Regions from separate parts of the Allokutzneria multivorans genome, predicted to be linked through region 3. Evidence: riboswitches for the same ligand, from Rfam matches in the RefSeq annotation. Region 3 holds a riboswitch; each other region holds the start of a gene.
What was found. Region 3 has a riboswitch for cobalamin ahead of ABD798_RS02055 (CoA-acylating methylmalonate-semialdehyde dehydrogenase). Riboswitches for the same ligand answer to the same signal wherever they lie in the genome.
Positions count from the first base shown of each region.

Region 1: another riboswitch for cobalamin. It lies ahead of metE (5-methyltetrahydropteroyltriglutamate--homocysteine S-methyltransferase); the one in region 3 lies ahead of ABD798_RS02055 (CoA-acylating methylmalonate-semialdehyde dehydrogenase).
Region 2: another riboswitch for cobalamin. It lies ahead of cobN (cobaltochelatase subunit CobN); the one in region 3 lies ahead of ABD798_RS02055 (CoA-acylating methylmalonate-semialdehyde dehydrogenase).
Region 4: another riboswitch for cobalamin. It lies ahead of ABD798_RS25000 (ribonucleoside-diphosphate reductase subunit alpha); the one in region 3 lies ahead of ABD798_RS02055 (CoA-acylating methylmalonate-semialdehyde dehydrogenase).

Region 1 covers NZ_BAABAL010000018.1:223,772-228,368, reverse strand. The annotation lists gene ABD798_RS25105 (NmrA family NAD(P)-binding protein) at 1-638, opposite strand, end outside; gene ABD798_RS25100 (AraC family transcriptional regulator) at 719-1,600, shown strand; gene ABD798_RS25095 (enoyl-CoA hydratase/isomerase family protein) at 1,896-2,927, shown strand; cobalamin riboswitch at 2,925-3,144, shown strand; gene metE (5-methyltetrahydropteroyltriglutamate--homocysteine S-methyltransferase) at 3,281-4,597, shown strand, end outside.
Region 2 covers NZ_BAABAL010000016.1:249,944-254,540, reverse strand. The annotation lists gene cobN (cobaltochelatase subunit CobN) at 1-3,195, opposite strand, end outside; cobalamin riboswitch at 3,235-3,363, opposite strand; gene ABD798_RS20175 (hypothetical protein) at 3,392-4,546, shown strand; gene ABD798_RS20170 (precorrin-8X methylmutase) at 4,543-4,597, shown strand, end outside.
Region 3 covers NZ_BAABAL010000004.1:26,988-31,584, forward strand. The annotation lists gene ABD798_RS02045 (alpha/beta hydrolase) at 1-474, shown strand, start outside; gene ABD798_RS02050 (serine hydrolase domain-containing protein) at 478-1,620, shown strand; cobalamin riboswitch at 1,676-1,863, shown strand; gene ABD798_RS02055 (CoA-acylating methylmalonate-semialdehyde dehydrogenase) at 1,889-3,388, shown strand; gene ABD798_RS02060 (acyl-CoA dehydrogenase family protein) at 3,395-4,528, shown strand; gene ABD798_RS02065 (enoyl-CoA hydratase/isomerase family protein) at 4,525-4,597, shown strand, end outside.
Region 4 covers NZ_BAABAL010000018.1:203,164-207,760, forward strand. The annotation lists gene ABD798_RS24985 (PadR family transcriptional regulator) at 41-685, opposite strand; gene ABD798_RS24990 (ATP-binding cassette domain-containing protein) at 926-1,882, shown strand; gene ABD798_RS24995 (ABC transporter permease) at 1,879-2,628, shown strand; cobalamin riboswitch at 2,693-2,906, shown strand; gene ABD798_RS25000 (ribonucleoside-diphosphate reductase subunit alpha) at 3,233-4,597, shown strand, end outside.

The sequences.
Region 1 (4,597 bases), on a different contig from region 3:
TCCACGTACTCGGCGCCGGAGACCTCCTTGTAGTGGATCTCGCGACCGCTCTCCTTGGCGACGATCGCGGTGGCTTCGGCGAAGGAGATCCCGCGCGGACCGGTCAGCACGTAGGTCTGCCCGGTGTGGCCGTCCTGCGTCAGCGCGGCGACCGCGACGTCGGCGATGTCCTCCACGTCCACCATCGGATCGGGGTGGTCGCCGGTCGGCAGCACGACCTCTCCGGCGAGGACCGGCTCGCGCAGGACGTCCTCGCTGAAGTTCTGGAAGAAGTGGTTGGGGCGCAGGATCGTCCAGTCCACGCCGGATTCGCGGGCCGCCCGCTCCGTGCGCAGGATGCCCTGGAAGTGGTAGGTGTCCGAGCCGCGCCCTGACAGCACCACGATCCGGCGCACACCCGCGTCGACCGCGCGTCGGACGAACTCGTGCACGGGGCCGAGCCCGGGCGGCGGGATGAGGTAGAGCGCTCCGCCGCCGTCGAGCGCGGCCTCCCAGGTGTCGCGGTCCGCCCAGTCGAAGGGGATCTCGGTGGAGCGGGAGAGCGGGCGGGCAGGCAGGCCCAGCTCACGCAGGCGGGAGACGACGCGGCGCCCGGTCTTGCCGGTGCCGCCGAGGACGAGGTTCACGCTGGCTGTCATGAGCTCAGCCAACCGCGCCGAGCGTGGACGTTCCATGGCGAATGCACTCGAAACCATGTGCGATCGTCTACGTTGGGGGAGTGGACGCATTCGGAGACCTGTTTCGCGGAGTGCGGGCCGACGGCGCGCTGTTCGGCCGCACGGTCCTGACCTCGCCGTGGGCGCTGCGCTTCGTCGACGGCGCGTCGCTCACGATGTGCACGATGATCAACGGCTCGGGTTGGCTGATCTCCGCCGACGGCGAGCGCACGCACATCCCGCCTCGCGGCACCGTGATCGTCCGTGGCCCTGCGCCGTTCGAGATCGTCGACGACCCGACGCGCGTCATTGACGACGCGCTCGACATTCGTTGCGCCACAACGTGTTCCAGTACCCTCGGGGACGGCGACTCCGCGATGGTCGTCGGCGCTTACACCTTCGAGCGCGGAGTCGGCCGGCGGCTGCTCGCCGCGCTGCCGCCCGTGATCGTCGCCCCCGAGGAGTGCAACGAGGGCGATGACGCCGTGCTCCGCTTCATCGCCGAGGAGGCCGCCGCCGACCGCCCCGGCCAGCAGGTGGTGCTGGACAGATTGCTGGACTGGCTGCTCGTGTGCACGCTGCGCGCGTGGTTCGACCGGCCGGGCGGCGATCCTCCGGCCTGGTACCAGGCGCAGGGCGATCCCGTTGTGGGACAAGCACTTCGTGCCCTGCACTCCGATCCCGCGCGCACGTGGACCGTCGCTTCGCTCGCCTCCGAGGCCGGGGTGTCCAGGGCCGCGCTGGCGAAGCGCTTCACGGCGCTGGTGGGGGAGCCCCCGCTGACCTATCTCACGGGCTGGCGCATGGACCTCGCTGCCGACCTCCTCGCCGAGCCCGGCAGCACCGTGGCCGCAGTGGCCCGCCGCGTCGGCTACGCGGACGGCTTCGCCTTCAGCGCGGCCTTCAAGCGCGTGCGCGGAATCGCCCCCAGCGCCCTCCGCTGAACAGCACTTTCGCCCTCCGGCCGCTCCGCACGTCGCATAATCTTCTCAGCCACAATGACTTCAGTGTCGAATGAAATCAATCCGCCACAGCAAAACACCGCCAACCCCGCCCAGACATCAGGGAGCCGCCGAAGTTCGCCAGTCTTCAAGACCAGCAAACCCCCCTGTCGATCATCGTTAACCGCCCCAAACCCTCATGGGGTTTGGGGCGGTTGGAGACCTCGCGGAGGGGGGTTCGTGGGTCTTGAAGACTGGTGGACCCGATGGGGTGCGAGCGCGTCGATAGGGTTGGGGGATGAGCGATGTGGTGCTGCGGGTCGAGCGGGGGCTGGGGCGGATCACGCTGAACCGGCCGAGGACGCTGAACGCGTTGACGCCGGGGATGGTTCGCGAGATCTTCGGCGCGCTCGGAGACTGGGCCGGCGACGACGCGGTGCGCGCGGTGCTGATCGACGGAGCCGGTGAGCGCGGGCTGTGCGCTGGCGGGGACATCCGGGGCATCTACGAGCACGCGAAGGCAGGGCAGGACGGGCCGAAGACGTTCTGGCGCGAGGAGTACCTGCTCAACCACCGGATCTCGCAGTTCCCGAAGCCCTACATCGCCCTCATGGACGGGATCGTGATGGGCGGCGGGGTCGGGGTCTCCGGGCACGGCAGCGTCCGCGTCGTCACGGAGCGCTCGGTCGTCGGCATGCCCGAGGTGGGCATCGGGTTCGTGCCGGACGTGGGCGGGACGTTCCTGCTCTCGCGCGCGCCGGGTGAGCTGGGCACGCACGCGGCGCTGACCGCAGCGCGGTTGTCGGGGTCGGATGCGATCCACATGGGCTTGGCGGATCACTTCGTGCGCTCGGAGAGGCTGCCGGAGCTGGTCGAGGCGCTCAGCGAGGGCGAGCTGGACGTGCGGGCGTTCGCGGAGGAGCCGCCGCCGAGCGAGCTCGCGGCGCAGCGTCGGTGGATCGATCCGTGTTATTCGGCTGATTCGGTTGAGGAGATCGCGAGCCGGTTGGCGACCAGTGGTGAGGCTGCGGGGGAGGCGGCGGCGAAGGAGTTGCTGGGGAAGTCGCCGACGTCGTTGAAGGTGACTTTGCAGGCGTTGCGGGCGGCGAAGGTGCTCGATGATCTGGGTGAATGCCTCGATCTTGAGTATCGGGTGGCGTGTGCGCTGCTGGAGCGGCCGGACCTGGTTGAGGGGATTCGGGCGGCGATCATCGACAAGGATCGCGAGCCGAGGTGGAGTCCTGGGCGGTTGGAGGACGTGGACCGGTTGTCGGTGCAGCGGTGCTTCGCGTGGCTCGGGGAGGGTGAACTCGGGCTGGCGGTCCGATAGGGTCGGCGTCGCTGGTGGTTCGGCCGTCTCGCCAGGGCGGTCGTCGCAAGAGGGAACCCGGTGGGAATCCGGGACTGCCCCGCAGCGGTGAACGGGAACGACCGCCGTCATGAGCACTGGGTCCGCGAGGGTCTGGGAAGCGACGGCCAGTAGGAGAGCCGGTGTCGAGCCGGAGCCGCCCGTGAGTCCGAAGACCTGCCACCGGTACGCGCACCGAGGGTGTGCGTGGGTCCTACGGCCTCGCGGGTGGCCTGTGCGGACGGCGGCGCCTGCTGTTGATCAGAGGCGTCTGTCCTCGCGTGCGCTCGTGGGTCCGTGGTGGCTCGTCAGCGCGAGCTCGCGAGGAGAGAGCTGTGAACGTTGGAAGCACCGTGCTCGGGTATCCGCGGATCGGTCCGCGGCGTGAGCTGAAGCGGGCGCTTGAGGACTACTGGGCGGGTCGGACGCCGGTTGCGGCGTTGGAGTCGGTGGCCTCGGAGTTGCGGGCGCGGACGTGGGCGGAGTTGGCCGCGTCGGGGTTGGATTCGCTTCCTGGTAACACGTTCTCGTACTACGACCAGATGTTGGACACCGCGGTGATGGTGGGTGCGGTTCCCGCGCGGTACCGGGGTCTTGGTCTGTCCGATGTGGACACTTATTTCGCGATGGCGCGGGGCAACGATGCCGTTCCGCCGTTGGAGATGACGAAGTGGTTCGACACGAACTACCACTACCTGGTGCCGGAGTTGGGTCCGGATTCGGTGTTCTCGGTGGCGGACAACAAGCCGTTGCGGGAGTACCGGGAGGCTTTGGCGCAGGGTGTGACGACGCGGCCCGTGGTGATCGGGCCGGTGACGTTCTTGTTGTTGTCGAAGGCTTCGCAGGAGGGTTTTGCTCCGCTGGGCCTGTTGGACCGGTTGCTCGATGCGTATGAGGCGCTTTTGGCGGCGTTGGCGGAGGCGGGCGTCGAGTGGGTTCAGTTGGACGAGCCTGCGTTCTGCGCTGACCGGAGTCCTGTCGAGCTGGCGGCGTTGGCGACTGCTTATGAGCGGTTGGGCAGGCTGACGAATCGGCCGAGGATTCTTGTGGCGTCGTACTTCGGGACGTTGGGTCCGGCGTTGTCGGTGTTGGCGGAGAGTCCGGTCGAGGCGATTTCGGTCGACTTGGTGGCGGGTGGTCTTGAGGGCATCGCGTCGGTGACGGCGTTGCAGCACAAGACGGTTGTGGCTGGTGTGGTTGACGGTCGCAATGTGTGGCGTACTGATCTGAACAGCGCGTTGGCGAAGTGTGCGACGTTGTTGGGGTCGGCTGCGCGCGTTGAGGTGTCGACGTCGTGTTCGTTGTTGCACGTGCCGTACGACGTTGATGCTGAGTCGAACTTGGATTCGGCTGTGTTGCCGCGTTTGGCTTTCGCGCGGCAGAAGTTGGCTGAGGTTGTGCTGCTCGGGCGTGCGTTGCGCGAGGGCACGGACGGCGTGGCTGACGAGTTGGCTGCTGCCGCTGAGGCCGTGCGGGTGCGCAGTGGTCGTGATGACCGGGTGCGGGCGCGTGTTGAGGCGTTGCGGCCGGAGGATGCGCGTCGGGCGGAGTATGCGACGCGGGCGAGGGCTCAGCAGGAGCGGTTGAAGTTGCCGCCGTTGGCGACGACGACGATCGGGTCGTTCCCGCAGACGGGGGAGATTCGGAGGGCT
Region 2 (4,597 bases), on a different contig from region 3:
GCGGACGGTGGCGATCATGCCGCCGTGGTACTGGAAGTAGTCGTCGGAGTCGGCGATGTCGTGTTCGCGGGTGTCGATGTTCTTGGCCGCCACCGCGATCCGCTTGTACGCGGTCTCCATGTCCGGCCGCGCCTGCACTCCGTCGAGCTCGCGGCCGTAGGCGTAGCCGCCCCACACCGCGTAGACCTCGGCGAGATCGGCGTCATCGCGCCAGTTGCGGCTGTCGATCAGCGGGAGCAGACCGGCACCGTACGCGCCCGGTTTGGAGCCGAAGATCCGCATGGTAGCGCGGCGGTCGTCACCGTGGGCCGCCTTGTCGGCGAGCACGTGCGCGCGGACGAAGTTCTGCTCCGCAGGCTCATCCAGCTCGGCGACCATGCGCACGGCGTCGTCGAGCAGCCCCACCACGTGCGGGAACGCGTCACGGAAGAAGCCGCTGATGCGCATGGTGACGTCGATGCGCGGGCGCTCCAGCTCCGCCAGCGGAATCACTTCGAGGCCGGAAACGCGGCGCGACTGGTCGTCCCAGATGGGCCGAACACCGAGCAGCGCAAGGACTTCGGCGATGTCGTCGCCGGAGGTGCGCATGGCGCTCGTTCCCCAGATCGACAGGCCGACCGAGGGCGGCCACTCGCCGGTGTCCGCGCGGTAGCGGGCGAGCAGCGAATCGGCCATCGCCTGGCCGGTCTCCCACGCGAGGCGGCTGGGCACCGCCTTCGGGTCGACGGAGTAGAAGTTGCGGCCGGTCGGCAGCACGTTCACCAAGCCGCGCAACGGTGATCCGCTCGGCCCGGCGGGCACGTAACCGCCGTCCAGCGCGTGCAGCACCATGTCCAGCTCGTCGGTCGTGCGGGCCAGGCGCGGGACCACCTCGACCGCCGCGAAGGTCAGGATCTCGGTGATCTGCTCGTCGGCGCGGCCGAGGACCTCACGCGTCACGTCGAGCGCCGCCGAGGCGTCCCACTGCGCGTTCTCCATGCCCTGCACCAGGTTCCGCGCGGTCTCCTCCACCGCGTCGGTACCGGCCCTGGACGCGCTGCCGTCCTCGACGAGCCCCAGCGCCTCGCGCAGACCGGGCAAGGACGTCGCGCCGCCCCACATCTGGCGGGCCTGAAGCATCGCAAGCACCAGGTTCACCCTGGCCTCGCCGACCGGCGCGTTGCCGAGCACGTGCAGGCCGTCGCGGATCTGCACGTCCTTGACCTCGCACAGCCAGCCGTCGACGTGCAGCAGGAACTCGTCGAACTCCGCGTCGTGCGGGCGATCGGCCATGCCGAGGTCGTGATCGAGCTTGGCGGCCTGGATCAACGTCCAGATCTGCGCACGGATCGCAGGCAGCTTCGCCGGGTCCATCGCGGCGATGTTGCCGTACTCGTCCAGCAGCTGTTCCAGGCGCGCGATGTCGCCGTAGCTGTCCGCGCGGGACATCGGCGGCACCAGGTGGTCGACGAGCGTGGCGTGGGCGCGGCGCTTGGCCTGCGTGCCCTCACCGGGGTCGTTGACCAGGAACGGGTAGATCAGCGGGAGGTCGCCGAGCGCCGCGTCCGGACCGCACGCGGCGGACATGCCGACCGTCTTGCCGGGCAGCCACTCCAGGTTGCCGTGCTTGCCGACGTGCACGACCGCGTCCGCGCCGAAATCGTCGGCCAGCCAGCGGTAAGCGGCCAGGTAGTGGTGGCTCGGCGGCAGGTCGGGGTCGTGGTAGATCGCGATCGGGTTCTCGCCGAAGCCCCGGGGCGGCTGCACCATCACCACGATGTTGCCGGTGCGCAGCGCGGCCAGCACGATCTCGCCGTCAGGATCGTTGGAGCGGTCCACGAACAGCTCGCCGGGCGCGGCACCCCAGTGCTGCTCCATCTCCTCGCGCATGTCCTCGGGAAGCGTCTCGTACCAGGAGCGGTAGCGCGCGGCGGACATGCGGACGGGGTTGCCGGTGAGCTGGTCCTCGGTCAGCCAGTCCGCGTCCTGGCCGCCCGCCGCGATCAGCGCGTGGATCAGCGCGTCACCGTCGAGCGAGGCGAGGCCCGGCAGCGCGTCGGGGCCGTCGAGCGGGCCGACGTCGTAGCCGCGCTCGCGCATCTCGGTGAGCAGCCGCACGACGCTGGCCGGGGTGTCGAGCCCGACCGCGTTGCCGATGCGGGAGTGCTTCGTGGGGTAGGCCGAGAGCATGATCGCGATGCGCCGTTCGGCGGGCGGGATGTGCCGCAGAACGGCGTGGCGGTAAGCGATTCCGGCGACGCGGCGGGCTCGCTCGGGGTCGGCGACGTAGACCGTCAGGCCGTCCTCGTCGATCTCCTTGAAGGAGAACGGGACCGTGATGATCCGCCCGTCGAACTCCGGGATGGCCACCTGGGTCGCAGTGTCCAAAGGGGACAGCCCGTCGTCGTTCTCGTCCCACGCGGCACGGCTGCTGGTCAGGCAGAGCGCTTGCAGGATCGGCACGTCCAGCGCCGCGAGCGCGCCGACGTCCCAGGCTTCCTCGTCACCGCCGGCCGACGCGGCGGCGGGCTTGGTGCCACCGGCGGCGAGGACGGTGACGACGAGCGCGTCGGCCTTGCCCAGCTCCGCGAGGAGTTCGGGCTCGGCCGTGCGCAGGGAGGAGCAGAAGATCGGCAGCGCCCTGGCTCCGGCTTCCTCGACAGAGTCGGCCAAGGTGTGGACGAAGGATGTGTTTCCCGCCACGTGGTGCGCGCGGTAGTAGAGAATTCCAATGACCGGCCCCGCAGCGTCAATGCTCGACCCCGCAAGCGGGTCTTCGACGCGCGAGCTTTCTCGTTCCAGTGGCCCCCAGGTCGGCGTGGGAGCGGGCGGAGCGAAGCCGAAACCGGTCAGCAGAACGGTGTCGGAGAGGAACTTGTGCAGCTCGGTCAGGTTCGCCGGGCCGCCGTGCGCGAGGTAGGCGTGGGCCTCCGCGCAGACGCCGCCGGGCACCGTGGACAGCTCCATCAGCTCGGCGTCGGGAGCCTGCTCGCCGCCCAGGACGACCACCGGGACGGAGCCCGCGAGCAGCGCGTCGAGGCCCTCCTCCCAGGCCCGGCGGCCGCCGAGGATGCGGACAACGACCAGGTCAGCGCCCTCGACAAGGGCAGGGAGGTCGTCAACCTCGGTTCTGGCCGGGTTGGCCAGCCGGTAGTCGGCGCCGCTCGCGCGGGCCGACATCAGGTCGGTGTCGGAGGTCGACAACAACAGCAGCACAGGACACGCTCCGCTCCCCCGGGGTCCTCGCCCCGGCTCGTGTGGGCACAGCGCTGCGGGAGTTCCTGGCTCCTCTTCGCAGAGTCACAGTGGCGGGACCGCGCCGGATTCGCACCGGCTTCCTCCCTGCAACGCCGTTCGTGCTGACCCTACCGACTTGGAGTGCTCGATCCGAGTGGCAAGTAGCATCCGGCGCGTGCCAGCCGACGCCCCAGCCGACCGCTCGCGCCGGGACGCGTGTCCCGGCGCGGTCTCCGTGCACAACGCGGCCGACGGCGGGCTGGCGCGCATTCGGGTGCCGGGCGGCACGATGACGGCTCCGCAGTTCCACGCGGTGTTCGCGGCGTCGGCGGCGCTGGGCGACGGGCAGCTGGAGCTGACGTCGCGGGCGAACATCCAGATCCGCGGGTTGCGCCTGGGTGCCGAGGCGAAGCTGGCGGAGCGGCTGCGCGAGGCCGGGCTGCTGCCCTCGGTGACCCACGAGCTGGTGCGCAACATCATCGCGTCGCCGCTGGGCGCGGAGCAGCCGCTGGTCAACGAGCTGGACCGCGAGCTGTGCTCGTGGCCGGAGCTGGCCGAGCTGCCCGGGCGGTTCCTGATCACGGTGGACAGCCAAGGCGATGTGAGCGGGCTCGGCGGCGATGTCGGCCTTGCCAAGGTCGGGCCGGACTGGGCGCTGCTGCTGGCAGGTGAGGACACCGGCGTTCGCGTGCCGGAGAACCAGACCGTGACGACGGTGATCGCCGCCGCGCAGGCGTTCCTGGTCGAGCGCAGGCAGCAGGGTTCGGTCGCGTGGCGGATGAACGAGCTGACCGAAGGGCCGCAACGGGTTCTGCACCGGTTGGGGCTTCCCGCCACGCGTCGCAGGCTCATGGTCCGGCCCGCTGTGCCGCTGCCGACCGGGTTCGCGACTCCGAGGACGCTGGTCGTCGGCGCGCCGCTGGGCAGGCTCGATGCCGCGCAGTGCCGTGAGTTGTTGCGCGCGGCGGGGAACACGGTCCGGTTGACGCCGTGGCGCAGCGTCGTGCTGCGCGGCGTGGAACCGTCCACTGTGGTCGGTCGCGACCTGATCACCGACCCGAACTCGCCGTGGCACGGAGTGACCTCGTGCGCGGGAATGCCGGGCTGCGTCAAGGCTTTGGCCGATGTGCGCGCGGATGCCGCCGCGTGGCTGCGCTCCCGTCCTGAGCCCAGCGCGCAGCGCGTGCACTGGTCGGGGTGCTCGCGGCGGTGCGGCCGTCCGCAGGGCAGCGTTGTCGACGTCGTGGCGACCGGCGAGGGCTACCAGGTCAACGAGAAGCTGGCCAATGACACGGCCGCCGCGATCGCGGTGGCTCGGAGGGACATGTGACCAGGTACATCAAGGACGGCGCGGAGATCTACCGCCGGTCCTTCGCCACCA
Region 3 (4,597 bases):
GCCGTTGGCGGGCACAGCGCGGGCGGAGGGCTCGCCGCCGCCGTGGCCCTGCGCGCACGAGACGAACGCGGGCCGCGCATCCGTTTCCAGCTGCTCAACCAACCCGGGCTCGACGACCGTCAGGAAACCTGGTCGGCGCGCGAGTTCACTGACACGCCGTGGATGAACCGCGCCAAGGTCACCGCGTCCTGGCGGCACTACCTCGGCGGAGCGCCCGCGACGCAGTACTCCTCACCCGCGCGGGCCACCGACCTCTCCGGCCTGCCGCCCGCCTACATCGCCACCGCCGAGTTCTGCCCGAACCGCGACGAGGACATCGACTACGCGGTGCGCCTGATGCGAGCGGGCGTCTCGGTCGAGCTGCACCAGTGGCCCGGGACCTTCCACGGCTCGCAGGCGATCCTGTCCGCCGAGGTCTCCCAACGCCAGAACGCCGAACTCGGCGCCGCCCTGCGCCGCGCCCTGGAGGGATGACCCATGTCGAAGATCAAGCTGATCGCATGCGGAACCGTTGCCGCACTGGGCCTCGGCGCAGGATCCGCCGCCGCGCTGCCCAGTGACTTACAGTCCACTTTGGACGCTGTGCACAGCGCGGGCATGCCGGGCGTGTTCGCCGAGGTGCGCGACGGGAAGGCCGTGTGGCGCGGAGCGTCCGGAGTCGCCGACCTCGCCACCGGCCGCCCCGTCGCCGCCGACATGCGCCACCGCGTCGGCAGCATCACCAAGACCTTCACCGCCGTGGCCGTCCTGCTCCAGGTCGAGAAGGGCCGCGTGCGGCTCGACGCGCCGATCGCGGACTACCTGCCGCGCCTGGTGCCCGGCGAACGCGGTCGCAAGATCACCGTGCGGATGCTGATCAACCACACCAGCGGCCTCGCCGAATACCTGCCCGTGGCGTTCCCGTCGCTGGCCGAGATGTCGCCGAAGAGCTTGGACGACAACAGGTTCCGGCGCTTCCGCGCGACCGAGCTGATCGCGATGGGCGTCAACGCCCCGCCCGCCGGGGAGCCGGGGAGCACGCCGGGCACGTACTCCAACACCAACTACCTGCTGCTCGGGCAGCTCCTGGAGAAGGTGACCGGTAGGCCCGCAGAAGAGGTGATCACCCGCACGGTGATCGAGCGCGCCGGGCTGCGGAACACCGAATTCCCTGACAGCCCAAGGGTTCAGGGGCCGCACTCCCGCATGTACGAGTCGCTGTTCGGCACGATCGACCCGCCACGCGACTACAGCGTCTACGACATGTCGTGGGTGAGCACCGGCGCCGCGCTGGTCACGACCATGGCCGACCTCAACCGCTTCTACGCGCGGCTGCTCAGCGGCAAGATCGTCAGCGCGGCGTCGCTGGAGCAGATGCAGCGCACGGTCCCGGTGATCAGCCTGGAGGGCAAGCCGATCGACTACGGCCTTGGCCTGCACAAGGTCACCACGAGCTGCGGCACCTTCTGGGGTCACGACGGCTCGGTGTGGGGGGCGCAGGCCCTGTCGCTGACCCGCGCCGACGGCGGGCGGCAGCTGTCCTACGCGCTGAACCTCGCGCACTGGACCAAGCTCGACCGTCTTGACGCGGCGCTGGAGAGCTTCACCCGGAAGGCACTGTGCGCTGAACGAACCCGGTGACGGGGCGCTGAGGGAAGCGGCCGAACGGGTGTGAGCTACGGCTCGGTCGACATAGTTGGACGTCCTACTATATGGTCCCCAACAGACCCGCGGTGCAGGGAAGCTGGTGCGAATCCAGCGTGGTCCCGCCACTGTGACCGGGGAGCGCGTCGTCGAAGGGCAAGGCCACTGGCGAGAGCCGGGAAGGCTGGCGGCGCGTGACGATCCGGAAGCCAGGATACCGGCCACGGGTGTCGTTCGTGTTGTCCACGAGGATGGAGCCACACGCATGCTTCCTGTGCGCGCGCATTTTGTCGACGGCAAGGAATTCCCGGGCACGTCGAGTCGGCTCGCCGACGTCTACGACCCCAACACCGGTTCGGTCCAGGCCCGCGTTCGCTTGGCGGACAAGGAAGACGTCGACGCTGTCATCGCCTCGGCGGTGACAGCGCAGGCGGAGTGGGCGAGGTGGAACCCGCAGCGCAGGGCCAGGGTCCTGCTGCGCTTCCTGGACCTGGTCAACCGCGAGATCGACTCGCTGGCCCGGCTGCTCTCCGCCGAGCACGGCAAGACCGTCGCCGACGCCAAGGGCGACATCCAACGCGGCCTCGAGGTCGTGGAGTTCGCGGCCGGAATCCCGCACCTGCTCAAGGGTGAGTTCACCGACGGCGCCGGGACCGGCATCGACGTGCACTCGCTGCGCCAGCCGCTCGGCGTGGTCGCGGGGATCACCCCGTTCAACTTCCCCGCGATGATCCCGCTGTGGAAGGCGGCCCCGGCCATCGCGTGCGGGAACGCCTTCGTGCTCAAGCCCTCCGAGCGCGACCCCTCGGTCCCGCTGCGCCTGGCCGAGCTGTTCGCCGAGGCCGGGCTGCCGCCGGGGGTGTTCAACGTGGTCAACGGGGACAAGGTCGCCGTCGACGCGCTGCTGCACGACGAGCGGATCCAGGCCGTCGGTTTCGTCGGCTCCTCCGAGATCGCGCAGTACATCTACTCCACGGCCGCGGCCAACGGGAAGCGCGCGCAGTGCTTCGGCGGCGCCAAGAACCACATGATCATCATGCCGGACGCCGACCTGGACCAGGCGGTGGACGCGCTGCTCGGCGCCGGGTACGGCTCGGCGGGGGAGCGTTGCATGGCGATCTCCGTCGCTGTCCCTGTCGGCGAGGCCACCGCGAACGCGTTGGTGGACAAGCTGATCGAGCGCATCCCCACGCTGAAGATCGGTGTTTCGCACGACGAGAACGCCGACTACGGCCCGCTGGTCACCGCCGCCGCGCTGGAGCGCGTCCGCGACTACATCCGGATCGGCGTCGACGAAGGCGCTTCGCTGGTGGTCGACGGCCGCGACTTCGTGTTGCCGGGCAACGAGAACGGCTTCTTCATCGGCCCGTCGCTGTTCGACGACGTGCGCCCCGGCTCGCGCATCCACCGCGAGGAGATCTTCGGACCGGTGCTCGCGATCGTGCGCGCGGCGGACTACGAGGAAGCCCTGCGCCTGCCCAGCGAGCACCAGTACGGCAACGGCGTGGCGATCTTCACCAGGGACGGCGACACCGCGCGGGACTTCACCAGCCGCGTCAACACCGGCATGGTCGGCGTGAACGTGCCGATCCCGGTTCCCGTCGCCTACCACACCTTCGGCGGGTGGAAGCGCTCCGGCTTCGGTGACCTCAACCAGCACGGTCCCGACTCGATCCGCTTCTACACCAAGACGAAGACGGTCACCTCGCGCTGGCCCTCCGGCACCCGGCAGGGCGCCAGCTTCGTCATCCCGACGATGAGCTGAGGCGGCGTGTTCGCGCTGACCGACGAGCAGCGGGAGATCGCCGACACCGCACGGCGCTTCGCCGCTGAGCACTTCGCGCCCCACGCGGTGCGCTGGGACCAGGAGAAGCACTTCCCGGTCGACGTCCTGCGCAAAGCCGCCGAGGTGGGCATGGGTGGCGTGTACGTGAGCGAGGACTTCGGGGGCTCCGGACTGTCCAGGCTCGACGCCGCATTGATCTTCGAAGGCCTCGCGACGGGATGCCCGTCACTTGCCGGATACCTGTCCATCCACAACATGGTCGCCTGGATGGTGGACCGCTTCGGCGACACCGCGCAGCGCGCCCGGTTCCTGCCGGGGCTGTGCGCCATGGACGACCTCGGCAGCTACTGCCTCACCGAGCCCGGAGCCGGTTCCGACGCGGGTTCCTTGCGCACCAAGGCGGTCCGCGACGGCGACCACTACGTGCTCAACGGCGTCAAGCAGTTCATCTCCGGCGCCGGAACGTCCACTGTGTACATCGTGATGGCCAGGACCGCCGACACCGGGCCTCGTGGGATCACCGCCTTCATCGTGCCGATCGAGTCGTTGTCCTTCGGCCCCAACGAGATCAAGATGGGGTGGAACGCCCAGCCCACGCGCCAGGTCATCCTGGAGGACGTGCGCGTGCCCACCGCCAACCGCCTCGGCGCGGAGGGGGACGGCTTCCGGATCGCGATGAACGGCCTCAACGGCGGGCGCCTCAACATCGGCGCTTGTTCGCTGGGCGGGGCGCAGAGCGCGTTGCACCGCAGCCTGGACTACCTCCGCGACCGCGAGGCGTTCGGCGCGCCGCTGCTGCGCGCCCAGGCTTTGCAGTTCCAGCTCGCCGACATGGGCACTGAACTGGAGGCCGCGCGGATGTTGTTGTGGCGCGCCGCTTCCGCGCTGGACGCGAAGGACCCGCGAGCGGTGGAGCTGTGCGCGATGGCCAAGCGCTTCGCCACCGACACCGGGTTCTCCGTCGCCGACCGCGCACTGCAACTGCACGGCGGCTACGGCTACCTCGCCGAGTACGGCATCGAGAAGATCGTGCGCGACCTGCGCGTGCACCAGATCCTCGAAGGAACCAACGAGATCATGCGCGTGATCGTCTCGCGCGGAATGACGGGGGCGGCATGATGACCACGGATGTGTTGCTGCGCAAGGAGAGCGGCCTTGGCCGGATCATCCTCAACCGACCGCGTGCGA
Region 4 (4,597 bases), on a different contig from region 3:
GCGCGGTGTTGCAGCACCTCGCCGGGGCCCGTTCTTGTGCTCAGTCCGTGACGCTGCCCCTCTCGGCCAGCTCCGCCAGCTCGGCGGACACCTCCCCGGTCTCGTACAGGGCCCGCCACTGGTCCAGGCCCGCGAAGGTGCCCTCGCTCAGCTCGTCCAGGACGGCACGCACCCATGCCAGTTCGGCGTCCAGGAGCGCGAGTTCGTACTCGTTCTCGATGAGGAAGAGCCGGGGAACCTCGCGGGAGTCGCGTTCGTGCGCGGCGCGCTTGTCCTCGGCTTCCCGTTCCAGCAGCGCGAGTCGTTGCCGCAGCAGTGTTTCGACTTCCTCGGGCCCCAGTGCGGCGAGCACGGAGAGCCCGGCCTGGAAGCGCATGCGTTCGCGTTCGGGCACGGAGATCAGCTCGCGCACCCAGTCGACCATCTCCGCGCGGCCGTCGTCGGTGATGCGGTAGATCGTGCGCTCGGGGCGTCCGCCCTGCCGCACGGTCTCGGCGGCCTCGATCAGGCCGTGCTTCTCCATGTTGCGCACGACCGTGTAGAGCGAGCCCCACTTGATGCCCATGTCGGCGTCCTTGCCACGGGCACGCAGCATCGAGGCCATCTCGTACGGGTGCATCGGCCGCTGCGCGAGGACCGAGAGCACCGCGAGAGCCATCAGGTTGCCGACCTTGCGCCGCTCCATCCCCGCCACCTCCTACTCGCAGCCGAGTATACGTCGACGAGTATCAGGGAGCGAGCACAATTTTTTCTCACCTGCGCAAACGCGCTCGCACGATTCTGTTTCCGCAGGTCAGGGCAAACATGAACGCGGCGTTCATGTTTGACAGCGCGCTCGGCGCCACCCAAGATTGCCTTTCTCGCCCAAACAGCCCTTCACCAGGGCTTTTTCGTCATGCCCAGAACCACTCGCAAGGAGGGGCCGATGATCCATGCCCGAAAACTGGCCAAGAGCTTCCCGATCCGGCGAGGTGATCCGGTGGAGGCCGTGCGCGGCGTCGACCTGGACGTCGAGCGCGGTCAGCTGGTCGCGGTGCTCGGCCCGAACGGCGCCGGCAAGTCCACGACGCTGCGCATGCTGACCACGCTGCTGCCGCCCACCTCGGGCTCGGCGACGGTGGCGGGCCGCGACATCGCCACCGACCCGGCCGGGGTGCGCGAGCGCATCGGCTACGTCGGCCAGCTCTCCAGCGCGGGCGAGAGCTACCGCGTGCTGGACGAGATCGTCACGCAGGGCCTGGCCTACGGGCTCTCGCGCGCGGCGGCGCGGGCGCGCGCGGAGGAGATGCTGGAACTGCTCGACCTGCGGCCGATGGCCAAGCGCCTGCCGGGCAGCCTCTCCGGCGGTCAGCGGCGCCGACTGGACATCGCGATCGGGTTGGTGCACCGGCCGGAGCTGCTGTTCCTGGACGAGCCCTCGACCGGCCTGGACCCGCACAACCGGGCCAACGTGTGGGAGCACGTGCTGCGGCTGCGCGAGCACTACGGGACGACGATCGTGCTGACCACGCACTACCTGGAGGAGGCCGACGCGATGGCCGAGCGGGTGGTGATCATCGACAACGGGCGCATCATCGCCGACGGCACGGCCGCCTCGCTCAAGAGCGAACTGGCCGGGGACAGCGTCACGGTGACCACCTCGACGGAGGCCGACGCGGTGCGCGCCGCCGATGTCGGGGTGTTCTTCGGTGATGTGGCAAGGGAATCCACGACCGTGCGGGTGCGGGTGCCGCGCGCGGACACGGCGTTGCCGGAGTTCTTGCGTGCGCTCGGCGAGAAGGACGTGCGGGCGGTCACCGCCGCTTCGTCGCGGCCGACGCTGGATGACGTGTTCCTGGCCCTGACCGGGCGCAGCCTGCGCGAGGACGAGGTGGCGGCGTGAGGAAACTGCTGTGGGACACCAGGACCGTGTTCCTGCGCGAGCTGATGCCCGCCGTGCGCACGCCCAGCGGACTGCTCTTCACGATGGGTCAGCCGCTGCTGTTCCTGATCCTGTTCGGGTCGCTGCTGACCGGTGCGCCGGGCGGGCCGTCGCCGTGGCAGTGGTTCGTGCCGGGGATTCTGATCATGATGTGCCTGACCGGGCCGATGATGTCCGGCTACACCCTGCTCACCGAGCTGTTGAGCGGTTCCTTCGAGCGCGTGCTGGTCAGTCCGATCACCCGCTCGGCGCTGCTGTTCGGCCGCACGCTCAAGGAGTTCCTGCTGCTGCTCGTGCAGGCGCTGCTGATCATCGGGGCGGCGGTGCCGTTGGGCTTCGAGCTGTTCCCGCTCGGTGTGCTGGCAGGGCTGCTCCTGCTGGTGGTGTTCGGTTCCGGGCTGATCGCGCTGTCCTACGTGCTCGCGATCGCCTCCCGGCCGAGCGGGCAGCTGTTCTACGGAGTCACCCAGATGGTCATGTTTCCCGTGTTGCTGCTGTCAGGTGTGCTGCTGCCGGTGGAGTCCGGGCCAGACTGGCTGCGCGTGGTGGCCTCGCTCAACCCCGTGTCCCATCTCGTGGACGCCGAGCGCGCGCTGTTCGCCGGGCGCTTCGCCGAACCGGCCGTGCTGTACGGGTCACTCACCGCGTTCGGCTTCGCCGCGGTCGGTCTGGCGGTGGGCGTCAGAGCCATGCGCAAGGGCCTATGACAATCCCCACTGACTCGCAACACGCGGTATCTGGGGCTGGCTTGCGTGATCAACCACTAGATGTAGTATTCCCCGCGTCGATGGTTCGCGGTCCCGAAAGGGGCTGCGAGGCAAGAGGGAACCCGGTGGAAATCCGGGACTGCCCCGCAGCGGTGAGTGGGAACGAACGCCGTCATGAGCACTGGGCTCCGCGCCCGGGAAGCGACGGTCAGTAGGACGGCCGGTTCCACCGGTGAGTGCCCGCGAGTCCGAAGACCTGCCATCCGACGGGTGCGCCGCCCGGCGCGCCCGGTCCGCGGCCTCGTGGGAGGGCCGAGCGGACGACCTTGAGGCCCCGCAAGGGGTTCGGGTCGGCCCTCGCCCCCGCGCGGCCCGTGGTCCACGCCCCGCGAGTGAGGAGAGCGCCGTGTTCACCGCCCCGGCACGACCAGGCATACCCGGCTGCACTCCCGCCCCGCTCCCCCGGGCGCGCTAGCCCTCTCCGCGCGGAGGTTCGCTGAACCTCTTGCGCCCCACTGAGTTTCCGCTGCCGGACACCGTTCCCGGGTGTTCGGACGGTGGAGTCTGCCCAGAGACCGTTCCGGCAAGTTCAGGAGTCCTTCCTTTGACCGTGCACCCGGCGGAGCCCGCCACAACGTCCGCTGCCACCCGTCCGGCCTCCGTCGCGGTGATCCGCCGCGACGGCACCTCCTCCCCGTTCGACTCCACCAAGATCTCCGTCGCGGTCACCAAGGCGTTCCTGGAGGTCGAGGGCCGCGAGGCGGGCACCTCCACACGCGTCCGCGAGCTCATCGGTGAGCTGACGCTGCACGTGGAGACCGCGCTGCTGCGGCACAGCGGCCCGGAGAACCCCCTGCACATCGAGCAGATCCAGGACCAGGTCGAGCTGGCCCTGATGCGCGGCGGCCACCACAAGGTCGCCCGCGCCTACGTGCTCTACCGCGAGGAGCACGCCAAGGCCCGCTCGCAGCAGCCCGTGGTGCGCGAGCCCGTCACCGCTCCGGCGTTCTCCGTGCGCCACGCCGACGGCCGCACGGAGCCGCTGGACACCGAGCGCCTGACGCTGGTGATCACCGAGGCGTGCGCGGACCTTGAGGCGGTCTCGGCGGAGGCGGTGCTGGCGGAGACGCTGCGCAACCTCTACGACGGCATCACCGTCTCGGAGCTGACCGTCGCGCCGGTGATGGCCGCGCGCACGATGGTGGAGAACGACCCGAACTACTCCTTCGTCAGCGCGCGCCTGTTGCAGGACAAGCTGCGCAAGGAGGCGCTGGAGTTCGTCTACGGCGGTTCGCAGCTGGCCAGCCACACCGAGATGGGCGAGCGCTACCCGGCCTACTTCGCCGAGTTCGTGCACCGGGGCATCGGCCTCGGCCAGCTGGACCCGGAGCTGGCGAACTTCGACCTGGAGCGGCTGGGAGCGGCGCTGGTGCCGGACCGCGACCTGCGGTTCCAGTTCCTGGGCATGCAGACCCTCTACGACCGCTACCTCCTGCACAGCGACCAGCACCGCTACGAGCTGCCGCAGGCGTTCTTCATGCGCGTGGCCATGGGCCTGTCGCTGCTGGAGGAAGACCGCGAAGCGCGGGCGATCGAGTTCTACGACCTGATCTCCACCTTCGACTTCATGTGCTCCACCCCGACGCTGTTCAACGCCGGCACCACGCGGCCGCAGCTGTCCTCCTGCTTCCTCACCACGGTCGCCGACGACCTGGAGGGGATCTTCCACGGCATCAGCAACAACGCGCTGCTGTCGAAGTACGCGGGCGGCCTGGGCAACGACTGGACCCCGGTCCGGGGCATCGGCGCGCACATCAAGGGCACCAACGGCCAGTCCCAGGGCGTGGTCCCGTTCCTCAAGATCGCCAACGACACGGCGGTCGCGGTGAACCAGGGCGGCAAGCGCAAGGGCGCGGTCTGCGCGTACCTGGAGACCTGGCACATCGACGTCGAGGAGTTCCTCGACCTG